Regions from separate parts of the Peribacillus sp. NPDC096540 genome, predicted to be linked through region 1. Evidence: riboswitches for the same ligand, from Rfam matches in the RefSeq annotation. Region 1 holds a riboswitch; the other holds the start of a gene.
The links. A riboswitch is a leader RNA that binds a small molecule or an ion and turns the genes downstream of it on or off. The one in region 1 is predicted to bind glycine.
Positions count from the first base shown of each region.

Region 2: linked by a shared signal. The riboswitch ahead of glyA (serine hydroxymethyltransferase) and the one ahead of glyA (serine hydroxymethyltransferase) in region 1 are both predicted to bind glycine.

Region 1 covers NZ_JBNNTG010000061.1:5,557-12,887, reverse strand. Annotated here, with positions in the region: partial or broken gene ACQKMR_RS26900 (amino acid permease) at 21-1,398, shown strand; glycine riboswitch at 1,661-1,764, shown strand; gene glyA (serine hydroxymethyltransferase) at 1,934-3,184, shown strand; gene ACQKMR_RS26890 (L-serine ammonia-lyase, iron-sulfur-dependent, subunit alpha) at 3,235-3,585, shown strand; gene gcvT (glycine cleavage system aminomethyltransferase GcvT) at 3,599-4,708, shown strand; gene gcvH (glycine cleavage system protein GcvH) at 4,862-5,257, shown strand; gene gcvPA (aminomethyl-transferring glycine dehydrogenase subunit GcvPA) at 5,259-6,611, shown strand; gene gcvPB (aminomethyl-transferring glycine dehydrogenase subunit GcvPB) at 6,604-7,331, shown strand, end outside.
Region 2 covers NZ_JBNNTG010000056.1:8,033-15,363, reverse strand. Annotated here, with positions in the region: gene ACQKMR_RS26445 (iron-containing alcohol dehydrogenase) at 1-331, shown strand, start outside; gene ACQKMR_RS26440 (aldehyde dehydrogenase family protein) at 520-1,992, shown strand; gene speB (agmatinase) at 2,422-3,423, shown strand; glycine riboswitch at 3,590-3,689, shown strand; glycine riboswitch at 3,690-3,783, shown strand; partial or broken gene glyA (serine hydroxymethyltransferase) at 3,879-4,198, shown strand; gene ACQKMR_RS26425 (methyltransferase family protein) at 4,653-5,171, shown strand; gene ACQKMR_RS26420 (hypothetical protein) at 5,640-6,170, opposite strand; gene ACQKMR_RS26415 (fumarylacetoacetate hydrolase family protein) at 6,762-7,331, shown strand, end outside.

The sequences.
Region 1 (7,331 bases):
ACTAGAAAGTGGGAAATCATATGCAGGAACAAAAGCTGGAGAGAGGCCTAAAAAACAGACATGTACAACTCATCGCTATTGGTGGGGCAATCGGAACGGGATTATTTCTTGGGGCAGGAAAATCTATTCATTTAGCAGGACCATCAATTTTATTTGCTTACATGATTACAGGCGTCATTTGCTTTTTAATCATGGGCGCACTTGGAGAATTACTCTTATCCAATTTGAACTATCATTCTTTTGTTGACTTTGTAGAGAATATTTAGGTAATATGGCAGCATTTTTAACTGGGTGGACCTATTGATTTTGCTGGATTTCAATTGCAATGGCAGACTTAACAGCAGTTGGTCTTTATACCCAGTATTGGTTTCCCTCCGTACCACAGTGGATGCCAGGATTATTTGCGCTTGTCATTTTGCTATTTATGAATCTTGCAACCGTAAAACTTTTTGGCGAAATGGAATTCTGGTTCGCATTAATTAAAGTCGTCGCTATTTTAGCACTCATTGTTATCGGTATTTTCATGATTATTAAAGGCTTTTCCACAGATTCAGGCGCAGCCAGTTTCACGAATCTATGGAGTCACGAAGGTATGTTCCCAAATGGAATAAATGGCTTTATCCTCTCATTCCAGATGGTAGTGTTTGCGTTTGTTGGTATTGAACTTGTAGGACTTACAGCAGGTGAAACAGAAAATCCAGAAAAAGTTATCCCAAAAGCAATCAATAATATTCCTATTCGGATTATAATTTTCTACATTGGTGCACTTATTGTCATTATGAGTGTTTATCCGTGGAACGCAATCATCCCATCGGAAAGCCCATTCGTCCAAGTATTCGTGGCTGTTGGTATCGCTGCGGCTGCTGGCATCGTCAATTTTGTCGTCCTAACATCGGCTGCTTCGGCATGTAACAGCGCAATCTTCAGTACAAGCCGGATGGTATACTCACTGCCAAAGATAAAAATGCACCTGTGCCATTTGCAAAACTTAATGCCCGTAAAGTACCTTCCAATGCATTGGCCTTTTCAACTGTCGTCATTCTAATTTCCGTTGTTTTGAACTATTTAATGCCAGAGGGAGTATTTACGTTAATTACAAGTATTTCTACAGTATGTTTCATCTTTATTTGGGGAGTTACTGTCATCAGTCATTTAAAATACCGCAAAACAAGGCCAGATCTAGCGAAAATGAACAAATTTAAATTACCACTTTATCCAATTTCTAATTACTTGATCCTTACTTTCCTAGCGTTCGTACTTGTTGTGCTTGCACTTTCGGAAGATACTCGTGTTGCCTTGTTCGTAACTCCTGTTTGGTTTATTATGCTGATTACGATTTATAGGATGCGGAAAACGGAGGTAGATCAGTCGAATCAGAGGAAGGCAGCGGGAAATTAAGTGGCAATCTGCCCGCTTCAATAAGCAACCATTAAGATATCTGAATGATCATATTTTGATGAGAAAAAAGATTATTTTAGAATAGTGTTGTTAGCGCTTTCAAAAATGCTTGACATAATTAGCCACAACAACTATTCTAAATTTACCAAATTGAATAAGCGGATGACAGTTGTGGGAGAGTGCAATGCGACACAAGCCACCGAAGGAGCAAGTTCCAAAAAGACCCTTGGAACAAATCTCTCAGGTAGATGGAACCACAACTGGACGCACCTCTGGAGAGCGCGTATAAACATGTACGCCACCAAAGGGGAAAGGTTCTATTAAAAATGGAGCTAAACTCTCAGGTAAAAGGACAGAGAAGGGTAGAGAACGCTACGTTACCCTTTTCTGTCCTTTTTTGCGTGCAAAAAAGGTAGTAAATCATACTGTTTTTAACAGTCTTCATAGAAAAGTAACTGTAGCGGGAAAGAGATTTTAGTGTCTCGAACCACATTAAAAATCAGAATAATTAAAAAATGTCTAGGAGGAAAATAAAATGAGTTTAAAACAAAATGATTTAACCATTTTTGAAGCGATTGAGAAGGAAGGACAACGTCAACATCAAACCCTGGAATTAATTGCATCAGAAAACTTCGTTAGCCCAGATGTATTAGAGGCAATGGGAAGCGTGATGACAAATAAATATGCAGAAGGTTATCCAGGAAAGCGCTATTATGGTGGATGTGAATTTGTCGATGTGGCAGAACAAGCAGCTATTGAGCGCTTAACAAAGCTTTTTGGTGCCAAATATGCAAATGTTCAGCCTCACTCAGGTGCACAAGCCAATTTCGCAGTTTTTTTCGCACTGCTTCAGCCTGGTGATAAAGTGATGGGAATGAACCTTTCACATGGCGGCCACTTAACACATGGAAGTCCAGTCAGCGTTTCAGGAAAATGGTTTGAAGTTGTGTCCTACGGAGTTAAAGAAGATACTCAATTAATTGATTATGATGAGTTGGAAGCTATGGCAAAGAAAGAAAAACCTAAATTGATTATTGCAGGGACAAGTGCCTATCCAAGAACGATTAATTTTGCACGATTTAAAGAAATTGCCGATCAAGTTGGTGCAAAACTTATGGTGGATATGGCTCATATAGCAGGGCTGGTAGCAACTGGTCTTCACCCATCTCCAATCCCATATGCAGATGTTGTGACAAGTACTACTCATAAAACATTGAGAGGACCGCGCGGGGGTATCGTTTTAACAAACGATGAAGAAATTATCAAAGCGATTAATAAATCCGTGTTCCCAGGAATTCAAGGCGGCCCACTCATGCACATCATTGCAGCAAAAGCGGTTGCTTTCAACGAGGCTTTTCAACCAAGCTTTAAGGATTATACGAAACAAGTCATTGAAAATGCTGCAACACTTGGAGAAACATTAAAAAATGAAGGTGCAGCCCTTGTTTCTGGTGGAACAGATAATCATATTGTCCTTTTAGATTTGCGCCCGTGGAATTTAACAGGGAAAGAAGCAGAGAAATTATTAGAAGAAGCGGGCATTACCGTTAATAAAAATACGATTCCATATGATCCAGAAAAGCCATTTGTTACGAGCGGTATCCGAATGGGAACAGCAGCTTTAACGACCCGAGGCATGAAGAAAGAAGAAATGGTGAAAATTGGTGAAGTGATTGCAACTGTTCTAAAGAGTAAAGGAAATAAAGACGTTCTTGAGAAAGCAAAAGAAACAACCAAAGGGATTTGTGATGTTTATCCGTTATTTCAACAGCCAATTACTGTGTAAGCAAAGGGGTAGCTCAATGGAAGTATTCCTTTACTGAAACCTCAACGGCCATGGCAGCTGGGACAATCGTTGAGTTAAAAGGCGGATCGCCAAAGCAAGCCGTGAATGCGACAGCCATTGCGATGAAGTCACTTTTAGGATTGGTTTATGATCCAGTCGCAGGACTTGTTGAAGTTCCTTGCATCATGCGGAATGCGATTGGAGCCTCGATTGCATTTTCAGCGGCCGACATGTCTCTAGCAGGGATTGAAAGCCGCATTCCTTGTGATGAGATAATTGAAGCCATGTATAAGTTAGGAAATGATATGCCAAGAAACCTTCGAGAAACGTCATTTGGAGGCTTGGCTATGAAAGAAACCGGTAAACGGATGAAAGAACATCTATTTTGCAAAAAATTATAATTGGGGGTAGATCATGGGTACTGAAACAGCATTAAAGCAAACACCGCTTTTTGAAGTATATAAAAAGTACGGGGCAAAAGTTATTGATTTTGGTGGCTGGGCTCTGCCAGTTCAATTTACCAGCATTTTAGAAGAGCATGAAGCTGTTCGAACAGAAGCAGGACTTTTTGATGTTTCTCATATGGGAGAAGTACTTGTGGAAGGTAAAGATGCCGAGAGTTATATTAACTACCTTGTTACAAATGATGTAACAAAGCTTAGCATCAATCAAGCACAGTATACCGCAATGTGCTATCCAGACGGCGGAACGGTCGATGATTTATTAGTTTATAAATTAGGGAATGAAAAATATTTACTCGTTATTAATGCCGCAAACATTGAGAAAGATTACGAATGGATGAAGCAGCATGTAAAAGGAGAGATGGCGCTCCAAAATATTTCGGAAGACATCGCTCAGCTTGCGATCCAAGGTCCAAAGGCAGAAAGCATTTTGCAAAAGTTAACGGAAATAGATTTATCAGAAATTGGCTCTTTTAAATTCGCCCAACATGTCAGCATCTCCGGGATTACCGACATACTTGTATCCCGTACAGGTTACACAGGAGAAAATGGATATGAACTTTATTTAGCAGCAGACAAAGCGGTAGTACTCTGGGAAAAGCTCTTAGAAGCAGGAACCACGAATGGATTACAACCATGTGGACTTGGTGCACGGGACACGCTTCGGCTTGAAGCACGTCTTGCACTCTATGGCCAAGAACTAAGTAACGATATCAGCCCGCTTGAAGCAGGCATCGGCTTTGTCGTAAAGACGAACAAAGAAAGTGACTTTATCGGAAAATCTGCTCTTACAGCACAAAAAGAAGCTGGATTAAAACGAAAATTAGTAGGGATTGAAGTAACAGGCCGGGGGATTCCGCGTCATGGTTATAAGGTAATTTCTAAAGGTGGAGAGGAAATAGGTATTGTTACATCCGGAACACAATCACCATCTTTGAAGAAAAGCTTAGGGCTTGCCTTGATATCAGCCAACCAAGCTGAAGTGGGGGCGCCGATAAAAGTGGAAATCCGTAATAAACTGATTGAAGCTGTTATTGTTAATGCACCATTCTACAAAAGATAAGTGGAAATATTTTAATAGAGTTATCGTGTAGTTTTCTTAAGTTGATTTCCGGTACCTTGCATGCAGCCCGAAATCGACAACCTGCTATGAGTAAATTATCTGAAATATATTCAGAATTATGTGAATAGTAAAAAACGAAAAGGGGAAAATACAATGACAAAAGTAATATCAAATTTACGATATAGCAAAGAACATGAGTGGGTGCAACAATTAGAAGGAAATCGTGTACGTATTGGAATCTCTGATTATGCACAAAAGGCATTAGGTGATATCGTCTTTGTTGAAAATCCAGCGATTGATGATGAAGTAACTGTCAATGAATCGATGGGAACGATCGAGTCAGTTAAAGCAGTTTCCGAACTTTACTCACCTGTTTCAGGTACGGTAGTTACTGTAAACGAAGAGTTAGAAGGCGCTCCAGAGACGATTAACGAGCATCCATTTGAAGCAGGGTGGTTAGTCGAAGTAGAAATGTCCAATCCAGAAGAGTTAGATTCACTTCTAAACGAAGATGAATATCAAGCATTTACTAATGAAGGAGAGGAATAATATGACAGCCACTTATAGATACCTCCCTGATACGAAACAGGACCAAGAGGAAATGCTCAAATTTTTAAATATTTCTTCTATAGATGAGTTATTTGAAGATATTCCAGCTGGAATTAGCCTGCAGGATGAGCTAAACATTCCAGAGGCGGTTCCTGAACCGCTTCTTTTGAAAAAAATGAATCGGCTTGCTACAAAAAACAAAAATGCTAATCATTACCCAACTTTCCTAGGTGCGGGTACATATGATCACTATATTCCAAGTGTGGTAAATCATATGATTTCACGTTCCGAATTTTACACAGCTTATACACCCTACCAACCGGAGATCAGTCAAGGTGAATTACAAGCGATTTTTGAATTTCAAACGATGGTTTGTGAGTTGACAGGAATGGATGTGGCTAACTCTTCCATGTACGATGGTTTTACATCGCTTGCAGAAGCTGCATCACTTGCCGTTGCATCTACAAGACGTTCAAAAGTACTTGTATCCAAAGCGGTACATCCTGAATCCCGTGCTATTTTACATACAGTAGCTGGAGGTCCGGGATACACAGCTGAGGAAGTAAATCTTGCTGATGAGGTTACAGATTTAGGGAAGCTGCAAGAACAAATTGATAAGGACACTGCTGCCGTAATTGTGCAATATCCAAATTTCTTCGGTTCCATAGAGGATTTAAAAGCAATTAAGAAAATTGCGGAAGAAAAAGGTGCCCTTTTAATCGTAAGCGCCAATCCTCTTGCACTAGCACTCTTACAAGCTCCTGGGAAACTTGGGGCAGATATTGTGATCGGTGATATGCAGCCATTAGGAATCCCGATGTCCTTTGGCGGTCCACACTGCGGCTATTTTGCGGTAAGTAAGAAACTCATGCGCAAAATCCCAGGACGTATTGTAGGGCAAACAGCAGATGAAAAAGGACAACGTGGATTTGTGTTAACACTGCAAGCGCGTGAACAGCATATTCGCCGTGATAAAGCCTCATCCAATATTTGTTCCAACCAGGCATTAAATGCTCTTGCCTCCTCTATTTGTATGACATCACTTGGAAAGCAAGGGATTCGTCAAATGGCACAGCTAAACATTGAGAAAGCTGATTACATGGCGAAAACATTAGAACAGAAGGGCTATACCATAATCAATGAAGCACCATTCTTCAATGAGTTTGTTGTCGGGCTTCCTCGTCCGGTAAAGGAAGTCAATGCAAAACTTCTTAAGGCGGGTATTATCGGTGGATTTGATTTAGAAAGTGATTACGACTTTGGAAATCAAATGCTGCTAGCTGTGACTGAGCAGCGAACAAAAGAAGAAATTGACCAATTTGTTGATGCTTTGGAGGCGATTGTAAATGGTTGAATATAATGAGTTAATTTTTGAAATAAGTCGTCCAGGACGTGTAGGTTCAAGTATTCCGGATAGTGACGTTGACTATGTTGATATAAATGACAAATTTCCAAAGCATTTAATTCGTGACGAACCGGCGGAGCTCCCAGAAGTATCAGAGTTGCAGCTTGTCCGCCATTACACAGCGCTTTCTAATAAAAACCATGGGATCGATAATGGATTCTATCCACTGGGTTCTTGTACGATGAAGTACAATCCGAAAATAAATGAAGATGTGGCACGTTTGGAAGGCTTTAGCCGCATTCATCCATATCAGCCCGTTGAAACAGTACAGGGTGCATTAGAAGTTTTATATGAATTACAAGAAGAGCTAGCTGTCATTACAGGAATGGATGCTGTAACTTTACAGCCATCTGCTGGGGCTCAAGGGGAATGGACAGGTTTAATGATGGTTAAGGCGTATCATGCTCAAAAAGGTGAAACCAGAACGAAAGTACTTGTTCCAGACTCCGCGCACGGTACAAATCCTGCAAGTGCAAGTGTTGCTGGTTTTCAAACAATCACGATCCCATCCGATAAAAGTGGATTAGTTGACCTAGAAGAATTAAAGAAACATGTGGGGCCTGATACAGCTGCACTAATGTTGACAAATCCGAATACCCTTGGACTTTTTGAAAAAGAAATTGTGGAAATCGCTCAGGTTGTTCATGAAGCAGGGGGCCTATTATATTA
Region 2 (7,331 bases), on a different contig from region 1:
TATCTTTCTTCCACATGTGTTTGAATTTAATATTCCTTCAAACCCTGAAAAACATGCAATTGTAGCTGAAAAACTTGGAGCAAATAAAGAAGGTAAAACAATTGAGGAAACTGCCTATGAAGGTGTTGTATTGTTAAAAGAGCTTGCTCGTAAAATTGGCATTCCTGATTTTCGAGATTTAAATAATGTCAATCCGGAAGATTTCCCATTCCTTGCTGAAGGGGCAGCAGTTCATTTATGTACACAGACGAATTCAAGAAAAGTGACACGCGAAGATTATTTGGCATTATTCCAAAAGACTTATGAGGCGAAAAACACAACATTAATTTAAAAATTTAACTAGATTAATGTTGATCTAGAATTTTTGAATCGGCGGCCGGCTTGATGGGAGTTTTAATTGGGCGGCCGCCATGTTTTACAGAAAACATGCGTATGCCCACTTGCTGCGGGTACATAATTAGCTATTTATGGATATGAGATTGCTATAAAGTAAGATTAACGAACTGGAGGTTTTTCAAATTGCATAAGTTGAAAATGTTTATAAACGGTGAGTGGATGGATTCTTTAAGTAAACAGAAGAAAAATATTGTAAATCCGGCAAACGGCAAGATCATTGCAGAGGCTCCCAACGGAAATGCAGAAGATGCCAAGATGGCTATTGATGCAGCACGACTAGCATTTGATTCTGGGATTTGGTCGGACTTACCGGCTTCGGAACGGGCTTCCTATTTATTTAAAATAGCGGAGAAGATTGAAGAAAATGTATCTGAGCTTAGCCAACTTGAAACAGCCAATACCGGAAAACCTCTTAAAGAGTCAGAGTTTGACATTGCTGACGCAGCGGATTGTTTTCGCTACTATGCCGGTTTAGTCACAAAACCGGACGGCCAAACGTATCCTGTTTCTGGTCCTGTACAGGCTATGGTTGTTCGAGAGCCGGTAGGGGTATGTGGACTGATCGCTCCGTGGAATTTTCCTTTACTGACGGGAGCTTGGAAAATAGCCCCTGCCCTTGCTGCAGGAAATGCGGTCGTGTTTAAACCAGCCGGGATAACTCCGGTTACCACTACCAAATTGTTCGAGATTATCAAAGAAGTTGGCATTCCAGATGGCGTTGCCAATCTCGTGATGGGCGGTGGGGGAACCGTAGGAAATGAAATAGCGGAAAGCGATAAAGTCGATATGGTTTCATTCACTGGCAGCACCTCAACGGGCAGAAGCATCATGAAAACAGCTGCTGGAAATATTAAGAACATTGCCCTCGAACTAGGCGGCAAGTCACCTAACATCATTTTCGCCGACGCAGACTTTGAGACAGCAGTGGATTATGCTTTATATGGGATTTTTGTAAATGCAGGTCAAGTTTGTAATGCAGGATCGCGTTTGCTGCTTGAAGAGAGCATTCACGACAAGTTTATCGATAGACTGATAGAGAAAGCGAAAAAGATCCAAGTCGGTCCTGGTGATCAACCTTCTACAGAAATGGGTGCCCTTGTCAGTGAAGCACATATGAATGAGGTACTCCAATATATTCAACATGGCATAGAAGAAGGGGCGACATTAGCCTGCGGCGGCAAGCGTATCACAAGCAATGGGCTTGAAAAGGGCTATTTTGTTGAGCCGACAATATTTGTTGATACCAAACCGGACATGAGAATTGTTCAGGAAGAAATATTTGGGCCAGTACTGACTGTACAAAAGTTTAAAGATGAAGCGGAAGCCATCCAGCTTGCTAATGATTCCCCATATGGCCTCGCAGCAGGTGTATTTTCCCAAGACGGTGCAAAGGCTTTAAGAGTGATTAAGAAAATAAGGGCCGGAATTACATGGATTAATGCCTACAATCTAGCCTACAATGAAGCCCCGTGGGGAGGCTACAAACAGAGCGGAATTGGCCGTGGATTAGGAACTTTTGGTTTAGATGAGTTTAGTGAGGTAAAACAAATCAACATTAACTTAGAAGTGGAACCAACCAAGTGGTTTGATCATTAAAAATTGAGAAGTAGAGATAAATGAGTAAAAGAGAGTGAGTAATGCTTACATCGAAGAAGTTCTAATAATAGAGGAAGCATTTTTTTGAATCCACCAAAATTTTAAAATGTTATTTCTGTAAATGGGCTGGAAAAGAAAGAAAGCTGTCAGCCTAATTGTTTATTTTACTAGTGCTAGTTCATCAAGATTTGTTTTTTAAGACCTAATTTAAGACCTAACAAGAAAATAATAATATTTTACAGTATATGTATTATATTCCACGCGCTCTTTCTCCGTGGCGTTTACTAGGGAGAATCGAGTAATCAGAAAATATGTTGGTTCCTGGTAGTCATTATTGACTACACAATTCCGTTTTGCCTAGTTTTATAGGTTGGCAGGAAGCTTGCCTATATATTAACGAGGACGTAATACAAGTGGGAGGCAAAGTTCATGTCGAATAATGAAAAACAACATCTTAATTTACCTTTTACCGGAATCTGTACGTTCGGGAAATATCCCGTATGTCCTGATCTAGACCAGCTAGATGCAGATGTAGCTGTCATTGGAGTTCCAAATGATATGGGAACACAATGGAAGTCAGGCGCAAGAATGGGTCCAAGAGGAATTCGGGAGGGCTCTACATTATATAGTTTCGGGTTAGATGGTGCCTATGATATTGAAAATGATATCATTTATCTTGGCCCGAAATGGAAAGTCGTTGATTGCGGTGATGTAGACATAGTCCATGGGGATATGATGCAATCCCATGATAATACGGAAATAGCCATTCGAAAAATCGTTTCAAAAGGTGCAATGCCAGTTGTTTTAGGTGGAGATCATTCCATTACAATTCCAGTAGGAAAGGGCTTGGGTGAACTCGGGCCATTTCATGTGATCCAGATTGATGCACATTTAGACTGGGCAGATCACCGTTCAGGAATGCGGGTTGGACATGGAAGTTGCATCCGCCGCTTATCTGAAATGAATCATGTTCAAAAGATTTTCCAATTGGGCATTCGTGGAATCAGCAGCAGTAAAAAAGAAGATGTCGATGCTGCCAGAGAATACGGAAGTGTCATCTTGTCTCCCCGCCAAATGAGAAAGATGGGATTTGAACAGGTTCTGGAACTTATTCCAGAAGGTGAAAAATATTATATTACCATGGACATTGATGGCCTCGACCCATCGATCGCCCCTGCGACAGGCACACCTTCTCCTGGAGGCCTGCTTTATGATGAAGTCAACGAATTACTCCATGGAATTGCAAAAAGAGGAGAAGTAATCGGTTTTGATATGGTAGAAGTAGCTACTCCTTACGATCATACGGGAATAACTGGACAAGTGGCAGCGCGCCTCTCATTAGACTTACTTAGTTATGTTTTAAAAGAAAAAGAGAAAAACCAGGCTGCAATCAGCGATTATCAAGAGCAGAACTACATAAAGAAGCATTAGTCTGTTAAATTTGAAAGCGTTTGCTGATATAAAGTGATTTTCCTCCGTTTTATCTTTTCTTAGTTTCCTGAATATGTATAAATAAAGAGGCGATACCATAAAAAATACTTATGTAAATAATGTACAATCGCGAATATTTAGAGTGTTTCAAAAAAATATATAGCTGATGACGATTGTGGGAGAGTGCAATGTAGACAGCCACTGAAGGAGCAAGTTCCAAAAAAACCTTGGAACAAATCTCTCAGGTAAAGAACCACAATGGGACGCAACTCTGGAGAGAGCGTTTATAAAACGCCACCAAAGGGGAAGACTCTTTTTAGCATAGAGTTAAACTCTCAGGTAAAAGGACAGAGAAGGGAATGTTGCCATTACCCTTTTCTGTCCTTTTTTGCGTGCAAAAACAGGGAACATGATATGAAGTGGCAGCAGCTATCTAAAAAAAGGAGGAAATAAGAATGAGTTTGCAGAAAAATGATCAAACCATTTTTAAGCAATTGAAAACGAAAGGCAACGGCAACATCAAACACTAGAGTTGATCGCATCAGAAAACTTCGTCAGCCAAGATGTATTAGAGGCCATGGGAAGTGTGATGACGAATAAATATGCAGAGGGTTATCCAGGAATACGTTATTATGGCGGATGTGAATTTGATGATGTGGCAGAACAAGCAGCTATTGAGCACTTAACAAAGCTGTTTGGTGCCAAATATGCAAAGGTTCAGCCTCACTCAGGTGCATACTCGACTTGGAAGTATTTTGTTCTATCACAAATGGGATGCCAGTACTAGTTTGTGCCTCCCATGATTACTTATTCCCTATATCAATACCAACATGTCCACCTTTTTTTAGTATTAAAGAATACTATATGTCTGGCATTACTCCCCTAGTAGATACCGGTTTTTCAGTAGTGTCTGGAAATTAGGAGTATCTCTTGGCGATGAACCACGCTTTGGATTACGTTAAACAACTTATTGGGCAGGGAGTTCAACAAGGGATTATTTATTATTTGTAGAACTTATTACTTAATATTTTTTTCTGGAAGGAGTATTTAGATGAGACAAATAATCGCTCTGTGAAGTATTTAAGTGAGGAGGATGAATATGTTTCAAACACTAGAGGATTTCTTAAATTATGGAATAAATGTAAGTTTACATATTTTGGGGTATTCGTAATATAAATAAGTAGCAATAAACTTCAATTGTAAATTAAAGACCTAAAAGGTGGGATAGAATGGATGCATTTTTGACAGTTATACCAATTATACTTATAAGGTATGGCCTATTGAGTGCAATAAGTAAAGAGGGGCCTAAACGTGCAGGTTTCTTTGCTCCATTATTGGGAAAAGAAAAAGTGGCTTTCTGGATTTATCAAATTACGACCGCCCTTATTCTATTATTTTTATTACTACTCAAAATTAGAACAGACTCAGTTTGGTTTTATATCGGCCTAATAATCTATATTTCAGGAATTGTTTTATATGCGGTATCTATAGTAAATTATGCTAAACCTAAAATGAATGGGATAAATGTAAACGGGTTATATCGAATATCCCGCAATCCTATGTACATTGCATATTTCATTTACTTCTTGGGTTGTGTATTGCTTACACATTCATGGATATTGCTTGGGTTATTAATAGTTTTCCAAATATCAGCGCACTGGATTATTCTTTCAGAAGAAAGATGGTGTATCAAGAAATTTGGGGAAGAGTATATAAAATATATGAATAGAGTGAGACGTTATTTTTAGATAGGTACGGTACAAATTTGATATTCAAGTGGTGATCCCCCATCTTTTAAAATATTCATTAAGGAAGCACATAACGGACTTCCTTTAAAACTTTAAAATAATCAACATTATTCTTAAACATAGCCTTTATTATAAAAACAAAATTTTGAAAGAATGTACTTAAGTTAACAGGTGCGTTAGTTGATTAAGGAACACAAAAATGATCAATCTTTTTTATAAAAGAATAATCCAATTAAATAGTATAAGGGCATGTTTTGATTAATCTTTTTTCAAAACATGCCCTTTCTATTTATTCCTTTATCAAGGTGGAAAAAGAAGCTCTTCCTATTGGGTTTTTGCATCTTTTAATTAGCACATTTAGTTGTGAATTTGAAAGAAGGAAACAATATATTGTTGCTAAACTTTATACAAAAAAACAGCTGTCGACTTTGTCGACAGTCTGGAACCATATTAAATATGGTGTCTTTTTTATTTTAATGGGATTTCGAAATCTCCAATAGTCAAAGTATTCCCATCTTTTATTTTGTAATTTTTACGATATAATTCCATCATAATATCGCCAGCTTGATCTGTCCTGTCTTTATATTCGGATTGAGGTTTATAAGTAAAAGGGAAGACTTTTTTATATACTTGAACTGAATTTCCTCTGTATTTTTCTCCAATGATTTTGTAAGTATGATAGCTTACTGCGTAGTCATCCTTTAAATTTCGATCTTCTATTATATGATACTCTTGGGCAATGTAAAGTCTAGGTAAAATAGAAATGACAAGGACAATAAATATGACAAGACTTATAATTAGTGGAATTTTTGTATTTCTGAAATATAAGAATGAAGCTATCCAATAAATAGTTAAAAAGAAGAAATAAGGGATCAGTGTTCCCATAATAAACTCTTTTCCATCAGGAGAGATAAGAGCAAATTCTAAAGAAAGTAGAATCAACATTACAAACCGTAGAGTTAAATAAACTACAGATAAAGAAATAAAAAACAAGTTCACTTTTCGGCTCGTTCGGTATGGCGGTGAAACCGTAAAGGGAACAAGAACCTACAAAATGTAGGCGTTAGCCGTACAGATCGTGGTTATCGGTCCATTTAATGCCGAAGCGACACGTACAGAATGACAGAAAGGTGTTTTTCCGTTATGATAAGTCTGTAGTGCTCCCGCCTGAAATATATTTTGATACTCTAAATATTCTCAAAATGTTATAAATAAAGGCTAGTCGCAAACTAACTGAAAGTGAAAACATACCTTTTCCAGACAAAGACACTAATCGCTCCACAGTGATATTAAATTCATTTAGTGTAGTTTTAAAATAGAGTCGTACCGTTTATAAAAAACATATATCGGTTTAAATAAAGTTTAATCGTTTATAAAAATGATAAACCGAAATGAATCCTTGATTTTGATTTTCCTTAATGCTCTTCGGGAATGCTAAAGGGGAGTTAATTGTATGTGGAAGCTAAACTTCTATTTCATTGAGCTTTTCGGTTATAATGGAGTTGGATGTCTTCGTTTGCGATTATGTGGAGACCCGAGTTTTATATTATCTGAGGTCAGTATACCTTACATCAAAGGAGTTTATTCATAATGCATGTGCTACAAAAAACACAAAAAATAGTTCGCTATCAGAATCAACAGGGCAAGATACATTACGGTATTGTTGAGGATGAGATGATATTACAACTGTCTAGCAGTTTTGCTGAACTTGTCAACAAGGAAATAAAGTATGACGGGGTAGAGCTGAAATATAGTGACGTGAAAATTTTGGAACCTGTAAAACCCTCGAAAGTGGTTAATTTCGGCTGGACATATGCAGGTCATGCGAAGGAAACAGGGGGAGAGGCAAACCTTGTAGAACCATTTCTATTTTTAAAGCCATTATCTGCGCTTATTCCAGACAAGGAGAAAATTATCCTTCCTCCAAACGATCTATCCAACCAAGTAGAACTTGAAGGGGAAGTAGCCTTGGTAATTGGAAAGCGCGGAAAAAACATTAAAGAAGAAGATGCGCTTGATTATGTGTTTGGTTGTACGATATTTAATGACGTCACAGCAAGAGATCTTACAAAAAAAGATCCACAGTTTACGCGGGGCAAAGGATTTGATACGTTCGGACCTTTGGGGCCGTGCATCGTTACCGGGGTAGATCCTACAAAT